One region of the Kurthia sp. YJT4 genome, then DNA from elsewhere that is predicted to be linked to it. Evidence: riboswitches for the same ligand, from Rfam matches in the RefSeq annotation. Region 1 holds a riboswitch; each other region holds the start of a gene.
The links. Region 1 has a riboswitch for cobalamin ahead of QN089_RS05830 (energy-coupling factor ABC transporter permease). Riboswitches for the same ligand answer to the same signal wherever they lie in the genome.

Region 1 (5,498 bases):
AACTGTTCTTTGTCTAGTCCCTCAACTACAGGTTGACCCGGGTGCGCTGTCCGTCCGACAGGTTTTGCGCCGATAAAGACATCGAATGCACCTTTTCGGTAAACAATTCCGATATCATCCATCACTGCTTTATAACAAGCCATTCCGCAGCCATTAAAACCAATATTTAATGTTTTCGGTAAGCTCATTCCACCAAATGCCTCTTGCAGTGCATCTGCATATGGAATCGCATCGGCTTTTTCACCGTCACAGAAATCACATGCCTTCATTTTCACAACATCGCCAACCGGTGCGATTATGAGACCGACTTCTCGCAAACGATCGGTAATACGTTCAGGTGATGTGGTTGGAATACGAAGAATAAATTCATGGTCTGGCGTATATTCCATCGAACCTTTTTCACCAACTACTTCAGCCAATACAAGCATTTGCTGTGGTGTAATCTTCTTATTCGCTACGCCTGGGCTGACCGCAAACTCGAAAATTGCCTCCATCTTCTGGTGAACATATTGTTTCGGTTCAACAACGGTTCCACCAAGATAGCCAAGCACTTCCTCTGCAAGTGCTAACGTATCTACTTCAAGCTTTTTCGGCTCCACTGTAGCAATTGCTTGTGGCTCGTATGACTTTCCTGTTTCCTGATCCATCGCCCATGGTTCTGCTTCTTTTTTCAAACGCTGATGTGGCTTTAACGGTTGTTTTTCTTCACCAAGTGTATATTTACGCTGATAACCACGCGGTGTAATCATCTTCCCGTCATACATGAATGTCGACGAATTCCCAATGACAACGGTCGTCAACATCCCAATATCGTGTTCCAACATATCCTGTAATGTCGTCATCTGAATTTGCTGCGTCTCACGATAAGCACTTTTCACTAGACCTACAGGCGTATCTGGATGACGATACATCAGTAAAATGCGCTGTGCTTCCGCAATTTGACGTGTACGACGACCACTTTTCGGGTTATAAAAAGCAATAACGAAGTCTGCCATCGCAGCTGCTTCAATTCGTTTTGCAATTAGATCCCATGGTGTTAAATGGTCACTCAAACTAATCGTACAAGCATCATGCATGACGGGTGCGCCTAGTAATGATGCACATGAATTAATAGCTGAAATTCCTGGCACAATCTCAATCGGTACACCTGTTTTCTCCGTCCAACCTTGTTCAATTAACACTTCGTACACAAGTCCTGCCATACCATACACACCTGCATCGCCACTTGAAATAACGGCAACAGACTTACCTGCCTCTGCTTGTTTTACTGCTTCTTGCGCACGCGACACTTCTTCTGTCATCCCTGTACTAATTACGGCTGTCGCTGTAATTAAATCTTGAATCAAATCGACATAGGTTTTATAACCGATGACAACGTCACATGATTTTAATACTTCTACTGCACGATTCGTAATATGCTGAAAGTCTCCAGGACCGAAGCCAACGACATACAATTTTCCTTGTTGTGTCATTAAACTTCCTCCTTCACTTTTGAAATCCCCTTAATCGCTGGTGTATCTTCATTACGAACGAACGCGCCATTTTCAAATGTAATACGCGGTACAACCGTTTTTTGCTCGCCTGCAAGTTGCGCTACAAAGCGTGTCGCTTCTTCTTCCGACGTAATGCTATACCAATCGCCCTTTGGATAATGCACAACGACACATGCATCTTTACAACGTCCATTACAACGTGTACGTGATGTATGAATTTGCTCATCCAAGTTACGCGCTGTAATTTCTGCGCGAATTTTTTGTGTAATTTCTTCTCCCTCTTTACGCATGCAGCTACTACCATTACAAATTAATACGTGTGATTGCACACCATTCAAATTCCAAGTTGTCATGTCTAACATCCCCCTCGTATGTATCCGAACGATCCGCTTTTGCGCAAACAAAAAACCTCTATTCTAGGCGAATAGAGGTTGAACATCCTAAAAATTGGCATAGCGAAATAAGCGTAGCCCAACTACTAGTTTGTCCAAATCTCTTCCCACCGAAAAGTTTGTCCGATTTTAGAAGCAGGTTTCCTGACTCAAGTGTATCCGAACGCAGTCCCTTCTCAGCAATTCGCCAATGGATCTGACTGTTTCGACACTTATACAGTAGCGGGGGCTGTAATGGCATCTCACCATTTTCCCTTTTAACCTAAAAAATAATAGGCACTCCTAAAATACAATCGTTATATGTAATTTCAAAATCTTGGTTATAATCATAACCATAATTTGTCTAACTTTCAAGACACTTTTCTGAAAATTCATTTTGATAGAATATTATTAAAGTTTATTTACCTTGAAAAAACACTGAAATCTCTGCATTTATCCAGTATTCTTACATAAAAAATTTTTGTTAAAAAAAATACGTATTGTCAAAATTTAGCGTTTTATGATAAGCTTTTTTAGAAATATCAAATAATTTTAACGATTCGATGGTGTAAGTTGCTTGTCGCACTTACTTAAAAGGGAAATCGGTGTAAATCCGATGCTGTCCCGCAACTGTGAAGCGGAGTGTATAAACGATATGCCACTGTTCAATGAACGGGAAGGTGTTGATACATGATGAGGCGAAGCCAGGAGACCTGCCACCGAAGATTGATTTCACCCTACGAGGATAGGCGTATGAAAGACAGCTTTCTTTGCTATGTCTTTTTTAACCTATTCTATATTGTAGAATAGGTTTTTTTGTGCACATTCTCAAAGAAAAAGGAGGACGTTTGAACGTGTTGAAGAAATTATTAAAGCTAGTTTATTTTTTACCCTTTCTCTTAATCGTACCAAATCGTGCGAATGCGATGCACATTATGGAAGGCTTTTTACCGATTGAGTGGGCGATTTTCTGGTGGGCCATCTCCCTACCGTTTATCATTATGGGGATTCGTTCGATTCGAAAAACTGTAAAAGAACATCCTGAAACGAAGATGATGCTTGGATTATCTGGGGCTTTCGCTTTCGTCTTATCCGCGTTAAAAATCCCATCGGTTACAGGTAGTTGTTCACATCCAACAGGTGTCGGCTTAGGTACTGTATTATTCGGACCACTGGCGATGAGTGTTGTCGGTTCAATTGTGTTACTATTCCAAGCATTACTACTTGCACATGGCGGTCTTACAACACTTGGTGCGAATGCTTTTTCGATGGCAGTCGCTGGTCCAATTATCGCATGGTATGTATTCAAAGGCGCTCAAAAAGCAGGTTGGTCATTCTCCGTTGCTGTCTTTTTAGCCGCAATGCTTGGTGATCTCGGTACATATACTATTACATCATTCCAATTAGCACTTGCCTTCCCATCTGAAGCGGGTGGCATGCTTGCTTCATTCGCAAAATTCGCAAGTATTTTCTCATTCACACAAATTCCACTTGCGATTAGTGAAGGTTTATTAACGGTCATTGTTATGAACTTCTTACGAAAATACAATGTGGCAGAGTTACGTATGTTAAATATTTTCACGAAGAAAAAGGAGGCAGCTGAATAATGAAAAAGAATCTATTCTTCCTTTTCATCGTCATCGCCCTTGCCATCTTCCCTTTATTTATTCAAAAGGGTGCTGAATTTGGCGGTGCGGATGGTGAAGCAGAGGCAGCCATTACCGAAATCGACAAAAGCTATGAACCATGGTTCTCGAGCATTTGGGAACCACCAAGTGGCGAAATCGAAAGTTTATTATTTGCACTACAAGCGGCAATTGGTGCAGGTTTTATCGGCTACTTCTTCGGTTTAATGCGTGGTCGTACGAAAAAAGAAAAGGTTTCGCATGATTCCAATTGATCAATATGCTTATACGAATCGTTTAAGCAACGTACATCCTTTAGAGAAGATGGTATTGGCACTGAGTTTTTTGCTATTCGCTGTCATCACAAAGGATGTACTTATTTCACTCATTACGTTTTTCGTAATGAGTACTTTTATTTTATTTGCCGCTAAAATACCATTATCACTCTATTGTAAATTACTTCTTTTGCCGGGTTTCTTTTTGCTAACAAGTATTTTTTCGATTCTTATTTCATTTACAACGGCCACACTTCCCCCTCACTATTGGAGTATGTCATTTGGAAGTGTTCAACTTTTTATCGGAAAAGCGAGTGTCGATACAGCGTTTCACCTTTTTTTCTCGGTGCTCGCAAGTATTAGTTGTCTTTATTTTATTGCACTGACAACGCCGATTAGTGCTATCACATATGCGATGCGTCAATTAAAAATACCGATTATTTTTATTGAACTATGTGAACTCACATATCGCTTTATTTTTGTCTTTTTACAAAGTATGCAGGCCATTTATGAAGCCCAGCAATCCCGTCTTGGCTATCAAAAAAAGCGCCGCTGGTTTCAATCTGTCGGTTATTTAGTGACGGCCATGTTTAAAGATGTTTTTCGACGTTCAAAACAACTTCATGAGGCGATGGCTTCTCGTTGCTACAACGAAGATATTTCAAGCCATTATGTAACGTACCAAACCGAACGCAGAAACTGGCTTGGTATTGGCGTTAGTTTATGCCTACTCGGCGCAGTTTATCTAGGAGGTTTTTATTTATGATTACATTTGACCATGTATCGTACCAATATCCTGACGGTACAATCGCATTACACGACCTATCATTCACGTTACCGCAAGGAAAAAAAATTGCACTACTTGGCAATAATGGTGCGGGAAAATCGACACTATTTAAACATCTGAATGGCTTATTTCAACCAACGACAGGTACGATTTTCATGGAAGATACGCCGTATCAATACAACCGAAAAGGACTTCAAGCATTACGTGGACAAGTTGGTATCGTCTTCCAAGATCCAGACGCACAGCTCTTCTCTGGAACGGTTGAACAAGACATCGCATTTGGCCCAACCAACCTCGGCTGGTCTTCTGACAAAATACATGCACAGGTTGAACACGTAATTACGCAACTTGAACTCGAATCATTACGAAAAAAGCCCATTCACTTTTTAAGTTTGGGACAGAAAAAACGCGTGGCGATTGCAGGTGTTCTCGCAATGGAACCACATATTTTAATTTTAGATGAACCATCTGCTGGACTCGACCGCTACTATGCCAATCAAATTATGAAACATTTGAATGACTTTCATACGGAAGAACGGACGATTATTTTATCGACGCACGACGTAGACTTCGCATATGAATGGGCTGACCTCGTACTCGTTATGCAAGACGGACAGATGACGTATATGGGGGATCCTGTCGCCCTCTTTGAAGAACAGGCGATTTTACAAGCTGCACACTTAGAACGCCCGTTACTCTTTGAAGTAGCGAAAGAACTAGGCATTCAGAACCTCGCCGACTACCCGCGTAGTCGTGTACAATTATGGGAGAAGATGAAACGACAAACCATGCTCGTGTAGGAGGTACAGAGAATGCAGATCCAAACATATGTCTATGATGAAGAAAATCAACCACAACTGCTTCATCAGGCGCATCATGTCCGTTTACAGGGTGGCTTTTCAAATGCTGAAGGCTTTCTCACCATTCAAACAGCTACCAAACACCTC
Region 2 (5,498 bases), 210 kb from region 1:
TTTTACGCCATTGCGAACGTATTTTTTTGATTTTTTCTGATTGTGGAAAGCTTCCAATAGTTGTTGTTGGAAAATCAGGTAAGTGTAATCTGTTTTTTTGTGTAATAATACGTTCTTCGAAAAGCTGTGAACGATTAAAATCTTTCTTGTTAAGTTGTTTGATTTCTTGTGCAACAGTCGAGTTATTCCGAGATACATCGGTAGCAAGTTTTTCAATAACCATTAAATTTTCTTTTATTATAGATGGGGTTTCAAAAGATTGATTACGAATATAATAAGTGATATGACGCAATTCATCTAATTTTTCATCTGCAAATGCAAGTGCATTATATAAGACAGTTGGCAATGCTTTTTCAGCAGCGGTTGTGACAGGTGAATGTTGCAAATTACAAGAAGGTTGTAGCCACAATGCTTTTGGCGAAACTAATTGTAAGATAGCTTCAACTTTTTGTGTGACCTCTTTTAAAGGGCTGACCCAAATATCACGACCATTAATAATACCAGCAGCTAATACTTTATTTCCTGGGAAACTGTATTGCTTGATTGCTTGTAAATTATCTTTGTATCCATGAACAAAATCCAATCCAATACCTGCTACAGGTAGTTGTACAATTCTTTCGTATTGTGGAATTGCTTCAAAATAAGTGGAAATCATTAAATTCGCACCTGGTACATGATCAGCTAATTGTTGATAGATCACATCAATTAATTGTAGTTGTTCTTCGTCTAACTCTTGCGTGAACATTGGTTCTTCAAGTTGAATCCATTCAGCTCCTGCATCTACAAGTTGTTGAATTACTTGTTCGTAAAGTGGTAATAGTTGCAAAATAAAAGATGCGACTGTTTTTTCACAATAGCCTTTTGTTAGCTGAATAAAAGAGTATGGACCAATAAATGTTGGTTTTGGAGTTGTTGATAATACAGATTTTGCTTCATTGAATAAATCAAGTAAGTAGTTGTGTCCTAATGATAGTTTTTGTTGTTCGTATTCTGGAACGATGTAATGATAGTTCGTATTAAACCATTTCGTCATTTCGCACGCAATTGTTGTGTCTGAGCCACGTGCCATCGCATAATATGTTTTCAATGAAGGTTCTGATTCTAATGTATGATATCTCTCGGGAATTAGACGGAACATAAAAGCTAAATCTAACATACGATCATAATAAGTAAAGTCACCGACTGTTATTTGTTCAATTCCTTTATCTTGTTGTTTTAGTAAATTTGCTATGCGTTGATTTTTTAATTCTTTTTCAAATTGACTTTCTGAAAGTTGTTGATTCCAAAATTGTTCTACTGTTCTTTTCCATTCGCGGTTTTCACCAATATATGGATATCCAATCGTTGTACTTGATACAGTTGTCATTATAAAAAACCTCCTTTTGAATTTACATAAACCAAAATAAAAAGACTATTTCTTAAAGGAAATAGTCTGAAGCGTTATCTATGCATACTGAAAAAGAGGAATAATTTCCCCGTCTATGCGCACAGAACACCACCTATCTCCACGTAGGTATTTGGTGTGTACTAGAAGATGGCTGGTCTCCTGACTTATGCTCAACATTTTTCAAGCCTTCCCATTAAAGAACAGTGGCGTTGTTTGAAAAACTCCCAATTACAGTTGCGGGACAGTGGCGAATTTACATCGCTCTTCCCATTTAAACTTATTTTCATAAGTACCATTTCTTACACGTTATGTAATTAGAGATTACTATAACATAAAACTATTAGAATAAAAAGAAAAAGAGAAATATTCAGAAAAATATACAACTATTTCATCTGAGAGATTTAATTATTAGAAAGAAGTTAGGAAATAAAAAAGTAATGTATTTTAAACACGAAGAAGTGAACCAATAGGAACGTGTAGAAAACCACCTTCAGCAAAAATAGCTTGAGCTGAAAATTTTATAGGAAAGTAGTGATTAGAAGTTTGAATTTATATCCACATGCTACTGACTTAATGTAACGGAGAAAAAGAAGAATTCTGTACGGTTTTCAGGTAGTACTTCAGTTTGAAGAGGATGGATATAACTGTGAAAATATCATCTTATATGAGCATGAAAAATCGGAATCGCGCTATGGCGAGGTTCCGGTTTTTCGTTGCGAACTCTAAAAGAGAAAAATGAAATGTTTTTTCTCATCCTCTTTTCTTCTGATGAATATTTAGTCATTTAAAAACTACATCCCAATTTTTAGACATATCTAAAAATTGGAGATGTAGTTCAATCATACTTTTATAAGACTTCAGCTTCTTGAAACACCTTGCTTTGCAAATAGGTTAGTTTTTTTGCCATGACTTCCGGTTTCTCTTTGAAATCTTGATTCATCCAATAAATAAAAAAGCCAAGACTTGCATATGTTGAGTAGTAACTAAGAGCAGGTACCTCAATCGGTAAGTCATCTTTTAGTGCAATCTCTTTACCGGTTAGTTGTACGAGGCTGTCACAAAAACGATTTTGAGAACCAGGCAGCATCTCTCCTTTAATAATGAGAGAGAAAATGAATTGATTTTGATAAATATATTCAAAAATAGCTAAGTGGAGTCGCTCATCTGTAGATGAAATTTTCCCCAGTGCTTGGTAACTCTCTCTAAAGTAGGTTAGTAGTTCTGTAAGATAATCATCAAAGATTGTGCAAAGAAGGTCATCTAAATCTTTATAGTGAGAGTAGAATGTAACACGATTACATGTAGCTTGCTGTGCAACTTCCGTTACTGAAAGTGAACGTAAATCATGTCCTTCTTTTAAAAGATGGATGAGTGCAGCTTTTAATTTTTTCTGTGTGCGTAAAATTCTACGATCTTGTGAAGAAGACATCAAATCATTCCTTTCATAATGTCATTATGCCATTATTTCCATTTAACAGAAAGTTTATAATTACCTAAATTAAGCTATGTGTGAACAAGTTGTGTTATAATTAATTTAAAATTAAATAGTTTATTATTAAAATATTTAGCGCTTTTCTATTGACAGTATGCATGAAAGTTTGTTAATTTACAAGTGTAGTTTATTTCTGAAAGATTTTAAGGAGGAGTTTTATAATGGCTCGTTTAGAAGGTAAAGTAGCAATTATTACAGGTTCAGCTCAAGGTATGGGAGCTGCACACGCAAAAAAATTCATCGAAGAGGGCGCTAAAGTCGTTCTTACGGACTTAAATGAAGAAAAAGGTAACGCATTTGCTGCAGAACTTGGCGAAAACGCTATTTTCGTAAAACAAAACGTTGCAAACGAAGAAGATTGGAAAAACGTTGTAGCGAAAGCTGAAGAAGCATTCGGTCCAGTAAACGTACTAGTAAACAATGCTGGTATCACTATGGCTAAATCAATCACTGATACTTCAGTAGAAGATTACCGTAAAATCGTTGAAATCAACCAAGTTTCTGTATTCTTAGGTATCAAATCAGTTGTTTCTTCAATGGAAAAAGCTGGTCAAGGTACAATCGTAAACATTTCTTCACTTAACGGTTTAGTTGGTGGCGCTGTAGGTTACACTGATACTAAATTTGCTGTACGTGGTATTACAAAAGCAGCAGCTCTTGAGTTAGCTCCTAAAAACATCCGCGTAAACTCTGTACACCCAGGTGTAATTGCTACACCAATGGTTGTTCAAGAAGATACTAAAGCAGCAGTTGAAGCATTCTCTAAAATGATTCCTATGGGTCGCGTAGCTGAGCCAGAAGAAGTTTCTAACTTAGTTCTTTACTTAGCTTCTGAAGAATCAAGCTACTCAACTGGTTCAGAATTCATCGTTGATGGCGGTATGTCAGCACGTTAATTCGTTTTACCAAACATTTATAGCTTCTATTGATTTTCTCCTATTGTATCTTGGGGTATTAGCAGGTAGAGAATCTTTAAAAGGAAGGATTGCGCATTGGCGTAGTCCTTCTTTTTATATAAAAATAGGTGTTTGACATGAGGATAAGAAGTCGTTATATTTATGTGGAACCGGTACCATATGAGTTTCAGAGGAGATGAAAAGATGCCGACAATTCGAGATGTAGCAAAGGAAGCGGGTGTATCTTCATCTACTGTTTCACGTTATCTAAATAAAAACGGGTATGTGAGTGAAGAGGCAAAAAAGTCGATTCACGCAGCAATCGAATTACTGCGTTATCGACCTAATGAAATGGCACGTTCACTTGCGACGAAGAAAAGCCAAATGGTGGCTTTGCTTGTGCCAGATATTACGAATCCTTTTTTTACAGAGTTAGCAAAAGAAATTGAAGAACAAGCCTATCAATACGGCTTTACAATGATTCTTTGTAATATTGGAAATGAACATGAAAAAGAAAAACAAATCATTGAACAATTGCAACAGCAGTATATTGCAGGATTATTTATTGCGACAAAGCAAATAGAAGCGAGTTACTATGAAAAGTTGCAAATTCCCATGGTCGCTGTAGACCGCGTTTTATCAGAGAAGATTCCGACAATCAAAACGGATCACTTCCTCGGAGGTCAAATAGCTTGCCAACACTTGATGGCTTGTGGCGTAGAGAATGTACTATGTATTCGAGCATCGAGTGAAGAGGATGTTGCAAATGAACGAATAGCAGGCTTTTATTCTTGCGCACAAACATTACAAATTGAAGAAGTAATTAGTGCATATGAAGTGGAAGCGACAAAAATTTTGGTGCTTGAAAAACTACAAAATCGAACATATGAAGCAATCTTTGCAAGTAGCGATGCGATGGCAATTGGCACGTTAAAAGCGATTCAACAAATGAATTTACGTATTCCAGAAGATATTCAGTTGATTGGTTATGATGGTATTCGCATGACAGAATGGACGACACCTACGATTACAACGGTTGCACAACAAATTACGCAAATTGGACAAAGAGCTGTTCGCTGTTTATGGAAGCAAATGCAAAATGAAGATATTCTAGAACGTCACCAACTTGTAGCACCTATTTTAATAAAAAGAAATTCAACTAAAGGAGAATAAATATGATAACAGTCATTGGTAGTATTAATATGGATATTGTTGTAGAAACAAATCTATTTCCGAAACAAGGAGAAACCGTTTTAGGGGAGAGTTTTCACACTGTTCCAGGAGGTAAAGGAGCAAATCAAGCGGTTGCAGCGGCTCGATTAGGTGCGCATGTACATATGGTAGGTGCACTAGGTAATGATGCATTTGGACAAGTGTTACGAAACTTATTAAAAGTAGAAAGCGTACAAGATCAGTTTGTAGAGACGACATCCACTGCTACAGGAATTGCCAATATTATTTTATTCGAACAAGATAATCGAATTATTGTAGTACCTGGTGCAAATCACGATGTTACAAAGGAGTCAATTGATGCAGCGCGTGAGCAAATTGCCAAGAGTGAGCTAGTCATTATGCAATTAGAAATACCACAAGAAACGGTAGAATACGCACTTGATGTGTGCCAAGAATTAGGTGTAAAAGTACTGTTAAATCCAGCGCCAGCAGAGAATTTTAAAGAAGAGTGGATGGACCGTGTCGCATACTTCACGCCAAATGAAACAGA
Region 3 (5,498 bases), 300 kb from region 1:
AACCATTTGAACATTTTAGGGCTAAGTGAGCCGATGGCAGTAGGATTAGGTGCTTCATTGAACAAACAGCGTATGTACTTCTTATTATTAGCAGTTGGTCTAGCAGCAGCTGCAGTATCTGTGACAGGCGGAATTGGCTTTATCGGTTTAATGGCCCCTCATATTGCCCGTTCACTTGTTGGACCACGCCATCAACGTTTTTTACCGATGACGATTGTCATTGGCCCGATTCTCTTATTAGTGGCAGATGCGATTGGTCGCTCGATTTTAACAGAATCGAGTATTCCAGTTGGGATTGTTGTCGCTATTATTGGTGCACCATACTTCTTATATTTATTAAAAAAACAAGTATAATAGATAGTAGAAGTAAGGAAACATCAGGAGGATTTTTATGAAAAAGTGGCTATTTGGTTTATCTATTTGTATGCTTATAGGCTTAACAGGATGTGGTGAACAAAATGTAGCACAGGCGCAGGAGCAAAAATACGGTATGAATTTAGATTTAGCACGTCGCCCTTATACAATCGATGTTTTAAAGAAGTATATAGATGATGTGAAAAAATCAGGCGGGAACTATGTACATCTTCATTTAACCGATGATGAAAACTATGCATTAGAGAGTCGACTTTTAGGACAGCCAGCAAAAAAATCATGGCAGCAAAAAGACGGACTCTATCGCAATCCATTAACGAAGCAAACCTTTTTATCGATGAAGCAGATGCGCTCTTTAGAAGCGTATGCGGCGAAGAAAAAGATTGAATTAATACCCGAGATTGATATACCTAGTCATATGGGAGCTATTTTAAAACTGTATGAAAAAGCGAATCCGAAGGTAGCGAAAAAGTTGGTGCGTGATGAGTGGAATCAAATTGCACCGAATCAGTCGAGTATAAGATTCGTACAAGCATTATATCGTGAAGTTTTACAAGCTTTACCGAAAACAAAAACGATGCATATTGGTGGAGACGAGATTGCCTATGATGAAGAAGATCATGTGAAATACATCCATTACTTCAATCAAATGAATCGTTATTTGCAAAAGAAGCATGTGCGTACATGGATTTGGAATGATTCTTTATTGAAGGCAGATTTAAAAAAGTTAGATCAAACGATTGCGATTACATTTTGGAGTTGGACGGGTGAACCCGAAAGTACAACTGAAAAGAAGCATCGTGAAAAAGTTCGTCCCAGTGCGCCACAGTTAATAAAAGCAGGACACACAGTGTATAATTATAATGATTACTACTTATATGTAGATTTTACATCAAAAGGTTCAATTCGTTCGGATTTGCAGTATATGAAACAAGATATTAAAAAGAACTGGACGTTAGGGAGATGGAATTCATCTCATCAGCAAACTACGTCAAAAATTTCTGGTGCAGCCATCTCTATATGGGGAGAAGGTTCAAAGAAATCTACAGCCGACCAAGTTTACAACTATACGAAAGAATTGTTTCCGACAATGATGAAAAAGGTAAAGTAGTAGTAATACATTATTTTTGAGGGGTGTTTTGATGTCTATTTATGATTTAGACGTTACATTAGAAGATGGAAAAACGTATTCAATGAAAGAGTACGAAGGAAAAGTATTATTGATTGTGAATACAGCATCAAAATGTGGTTTTACACCGCAATTCAAAGAACTCGAAGAATTGTATCAAAAGTATAAAGACAAAGGATTAGTCGTACTCGGCTTCCCATCAAATCAGTTCAAGCAAGAATTAGATTCAGGTGAAGCGGCAGCAGAACAGTGTCGTTTACAATATGGTGTTACGTTCCCGATGCATGAATTAGTTCATGTAAATGGTAAAGATGAGCATCCATTATTCACGTATTTAAAAGAACATTCAAAAGGGTTTTTAGGTAGTAGCATTAAGTGGAATTTCACAAAGTTCCTTGTAGATCGCGACGGTCATGTCGTGGCGCGTTATGCATCGAAAGATAAGCCAAGTCAGTTTGAGGAAGATATTGTCAAATATTTAGAAATTTGATTGACAATTTAGACATTTTAAGATAATATATAAATTGTAAATCAATAGTGCTTGAATTGGTGTGAGGGAATCCTTGAATTCGCCTCGCTTAAAAGGGAAGCTGGTGTGACTCCAGCGCTGTCCCGCAACTGTAAATGTGAGTGTAGTAAGCATATCCACTGTCTTTAAATAGATGGGAAGGGGCTGTTACACAGTGACCATGAGCCAGGAGACCTGCCAATTCTACTGTGCATCTTTATTTACCTACGAGGATAGGTTGATGTTAGCTACTTATGTTTTTAGTAGATGACAGCTTTCCTGTGGGGGAAGCTGTTTTTTGTGCTCTCGTTACGATTCCCATTCAATGATTCAATACGACTATTTAGAACTCCCCAACTTCCGAATAGTATAATACAAAATTTGTTTCGTTACGGGACCTAACAGAACTAAACTCTAGAGAAGAAGGAATTGCGTGTTTATACGTGATTCCTTCTTTTTAATACAGTAAAATGTTTCGTTTACTTTAAAAATGTATAAATTATTTGTAAAGATATAGAAAAGCAATGTATTTAGTGCTACTATATGGACTATATATTTTGAGATGGAGAGTGAGGTTTCGGTAAATGACCGAACATGAGAAAAAAACAAAAATAAAGCAGGCGCGTTATCAAATTATTGCGGCTGACCTTGCCTCTAAGATTGTAGATCGAGAATATGAGGTTGGGCAAAAGCTATATGCACGTTCCTCATTAGCGAGTAAATATGGTGTTTCATCTGAAACGGCGCGCCGTGCCATTGCAGTACTACAAGATTTAGGAATCGTTCAAGCTACAAAGGGGAGTGGCGTCTTCATCAAGTCTTATGAAGAAGCTGCAAAATTTGTACATCAATTAAAAGATGTGCAATCAGTCAATGAAATTCAGCATGATGTCTTTCAATCCATCGCCAAACAAAAAGAAGAATTAGAGCGCTTGGAACAACTGTCACAAGAGTTAGTGTCGCGAACAAATCGTTTTCATTCGCTCAATCCATTTGCACCATTCAACGTGACTGTAACATCGGAATGCCTGTATTTAGATATGACCATTCAAGAATTAAATTTCTGGCAAAATACGACAGCTACAATTGTCGGGATTCGTCGCGGTGAAACGATTTTATTATCACCTGGACCATATGCATCAATTAAAGAAAATGATGTACTATACTTTATTGGAAATGAAGCATCTTTCGATATTGTAAAAAATTTTTTATACAAAGGATAAATCGACTTTTTAAAAGGTATATAAACCTTGTTGTGACAAGGATTCATAAACATAAAATAATGATAGGAAATGCCATGTTTCTCCCAGGGGAAACATGGCATTTTGATGCTTACATTTGACATAAGTAACAACTTTTTGTTAGGGTTAAGTTGTTACTTATTTTGTAACAAACTGATATCGCAACGAATTGAGGTGTAGCTCTTGGCTAAAATAAGAGTGGAAAACGTAAGTAAAATTTTCGGAAAAAAAATTACACAAGCAGAAGAGCTTGTAAAGAAGGGGAAAAGTAAATCAACTATTTTAAAAGAAACAGGTGCAACTGTTGGTGTTTATGATGCAAGCTTTGAAGTAAAAGAAGGTGAAATCTTCGTTATTATGGGTTTATCAGGTAGTGGTAAATCAACACTTGTACGATTACTTAATCGTTTAATCGAACCAACAACAGGGCAAATTTACATTAACGATGCAGATGTATCGAAAATGAATAAAACACAATTACGACAAGTGCGAAGAAATTCAATTAATATGGTCTTTCAGAATTTTGGGTTATTCCCACATCAAACGATTTTAAAAAATACCGAATATGGATTAAAGGTTCGAGGGGTTCCAAAGGAAGAGCGTAAAGTCAAAGCTGAAAAAGCACTTGAGAACGCGGGACTCATTGATTTCAAAGATCAATATCCAAAGCAATTATCCGGTGGTATGCAGCAACGTGTAGGTCTTGCACGGGCACTCGCAAACGATGCCGAAATTGTTCTAATGGATGAAGCCTTTTCAGCCCTCGACCCTTTAATACGGAAAGAGATGCAAGATGAGTTGTTAGAACTTCAACAAAATATGAAGAAGACAATTATCTTTATTACGCATGATTTGAATGAAGCACTACGCATTGGTGACCGAATCGCCATTATGAAAGATGGACAAATCATTCAAATTGGTACGGGTGAAGAAATTCTAACAAATCCAGCTGATGAATATGTAAGTAGCTTCATTGAAGACATCGACCGTTCTAAAGTATTAACAGCTGAAAACATCATGGTGAAACCAGTAACGATTAATCCGGCACATGATGGACCAAAAATGGCATTAAAACGTATGAAAGATGAACAAGTGAGTATGGTATTAGCAGTGACACCGCCAAAACAATTAGTTGGCTACATAACTGCAGACGACGCATTACGTTGTGCAAAAGAAGGCCAAACAAATTTAATCAATTGTGTACAACAAGATATTTTAACAGTGCCACACGATTTACTATTAGAAGAAGTGTTGCCAATTATTTCAGACTCAAAAACACCAGTAGCTGTTATGAAAAATGATCAGCTAGTTGGGGTTCTTATTCGCGGTGTAGTGATTGAAGCTCTCGCAAAAGAAACATCTGCGGAGGTGACGGCACATGAATAATTTACTCGATCAAATTCCGATGATGCCACTTGCAAAATGGACGAATAATGCAATGGATTATATTACGGAACACGGACAAGGTTTCTTTGATGCAATTCAAGAGAATACAGAAAGCATGATGCTTGCCGTTACAGATTTCTTACTTATGGTTCCAGCAATTGTATTTATTTTATTAGTTGCAGTATTAGCATTTTTTGCAACGAAGAAAAAACTCGGTTTAACGATTTTCGCAGTACTTGGTTTACTGTTTATTTATAACCAAGGATTATGGAGTGACTTAATGAATACGGTCACGCTTGTACTATTTGCGAGTTTAATTTCGATTATTATCGGGATTCCTGTTGGTATTTGTATGTCAAAAAGTAGAGTATTTGAAAGTATTATGAAGCCGGTTTTAGACTTCATGCAAACAATGCCAGGTTTTGTGTACTTAATTCCAGCTGTTGCATTCTTCGGTATTGGTTTAGTACCAGGGGTGTTTGCTTCGATTATTTTCTCAATCCCACCAACGATTCGTTTTACGAATTTAGGGATTCAGCAAGTACCAAAAGAATTAATTGAGGCATCAGAATCTTTCGGTAGTACAGGACCACAGAAATTATTCAACGTAGAACTACCATTAGCAAAATCAACAATTATGGCTGGTGTAAACCAAACGGTTATGCTATCGCTATCAATGGTTGTTATTGCATCGATGATTGGTGCAGAAGGTTTAGGTCAAAAAGTATTAACAGCTGTACAAAGAGCAGACGTTGGACCAGGTTTTGTAGCTGGTTTAGCACTTGTTATTTTTGCAATCTTAATTGATCGTTTAACACAAAGTTTCAATACTAAAAAAGGGTAGGGTGAATTAGATGAAATT

Region 2: another riboswitch for cobalamin. It lies ahead of metE (5-methyltetrahydropteroyltriglutamate--homocysteine S-methyltransferase); the one in region 1 lies ahead of QN089_RS05830 (energy-coupling factor ABC transporter permease).
Region 3: another riboswitch for cobalamin. It lies ahead of QN089_RS04275 (GntR family transcriptional regulator); the one in region 1 lies ahead of QN089_RS05830 (energy-coupling factor ABC transporter permease).

Annotation. Positions count from the first base shown of each region.
Region 1 covers NZ_CP126689.1:1,200,247-1,205,744, reverse strand. The annotation lists gene cobJ (precorrin-3B C(17)-methyltransferase) at 1-1,472, opposite strand, end outside; gene QN089_RS05835 ((2Fe-2S) ferredoxin domain-containing protein) at 1,472-1,846, opposite strand; cobalamin riboswitch at 2,003-2,184, opposite strand; cobalamin riboswitch at 2,412-2,599, shown strand; gene QN089_RS05830 (energy-coupling factor ABC transporter permease) at 2,791-3,471, shown strand; gene QN089_RS05825 (energy-coupling factor ABC transporter substrate-binding protein) at 3,471-3,764, shown strand; gene cbiQ (cobalt ECF transporter T component CbiQ) at 3,751-4,530, shown strand; gene QN089_RS05815 (energy-coupling factor ABC transporter ATP-binding protein) at 4,527-5,351, shown strand; gene QN089_RS05810 (hypothetical protein) at 5,364-5,498, shown strand, end outside.
Region 2 covers NZ_CP126689.1:992,890-998,387, forward strand. The annotation lists gene metE (5-methyltetrahydropteroyltriglutamate--homocysteine S-methyltransferase) at 1-1,366, opposite strand, end outside; cobalamin riboswitch at 1,520-1,699, opposite strand; gene QN089_RS04760 (TetR/AcrR family transcriptional regulator) at 2,235-2,816, opposite strand; gene QN089_RS04765 (glucose 1-dehydrogenase) at 3,041-3,775, shown strand; gene QN089_RS04770 (LacI family DNA-binding transcriptional regulator) at 3,980-4,948, shown strand; gene rbsK (ribokinase) at 4,951-5,498, shown strand, end outside.
Region 3 covers NZ_CP126689.1:896,615-902,112, forward strand. The annotation lists gene QN089_RS04260 (FecCD family ABC transporter permease) at 1-354, shown strand, start outside; gene QN089_RS04265 (family 20 glycosylhydrolase) at 392-1,483, shown strand; gene QN089_RS04270 (glutathione peroxidase) at 1,515-1,991, shown strand; cobalamin riboswitch at 2,032-2,226, shown strand; gene QN089_RS04275 (GntR family transcriptional regulator) at 2,594-3,232, shown strand; gene QN089_RS04280 (quaternary amine ABC transporter ATP-binding protein) at 3,434-4,636, shown strand; gene QN089_RS04285 (ABC transporter permease) at 4,629-5,480, shown strand; gene QN089_RS04290 (glycine betaine ABC transporter substrate-binding protein) at 5,491-5,498, shown strand, end outside.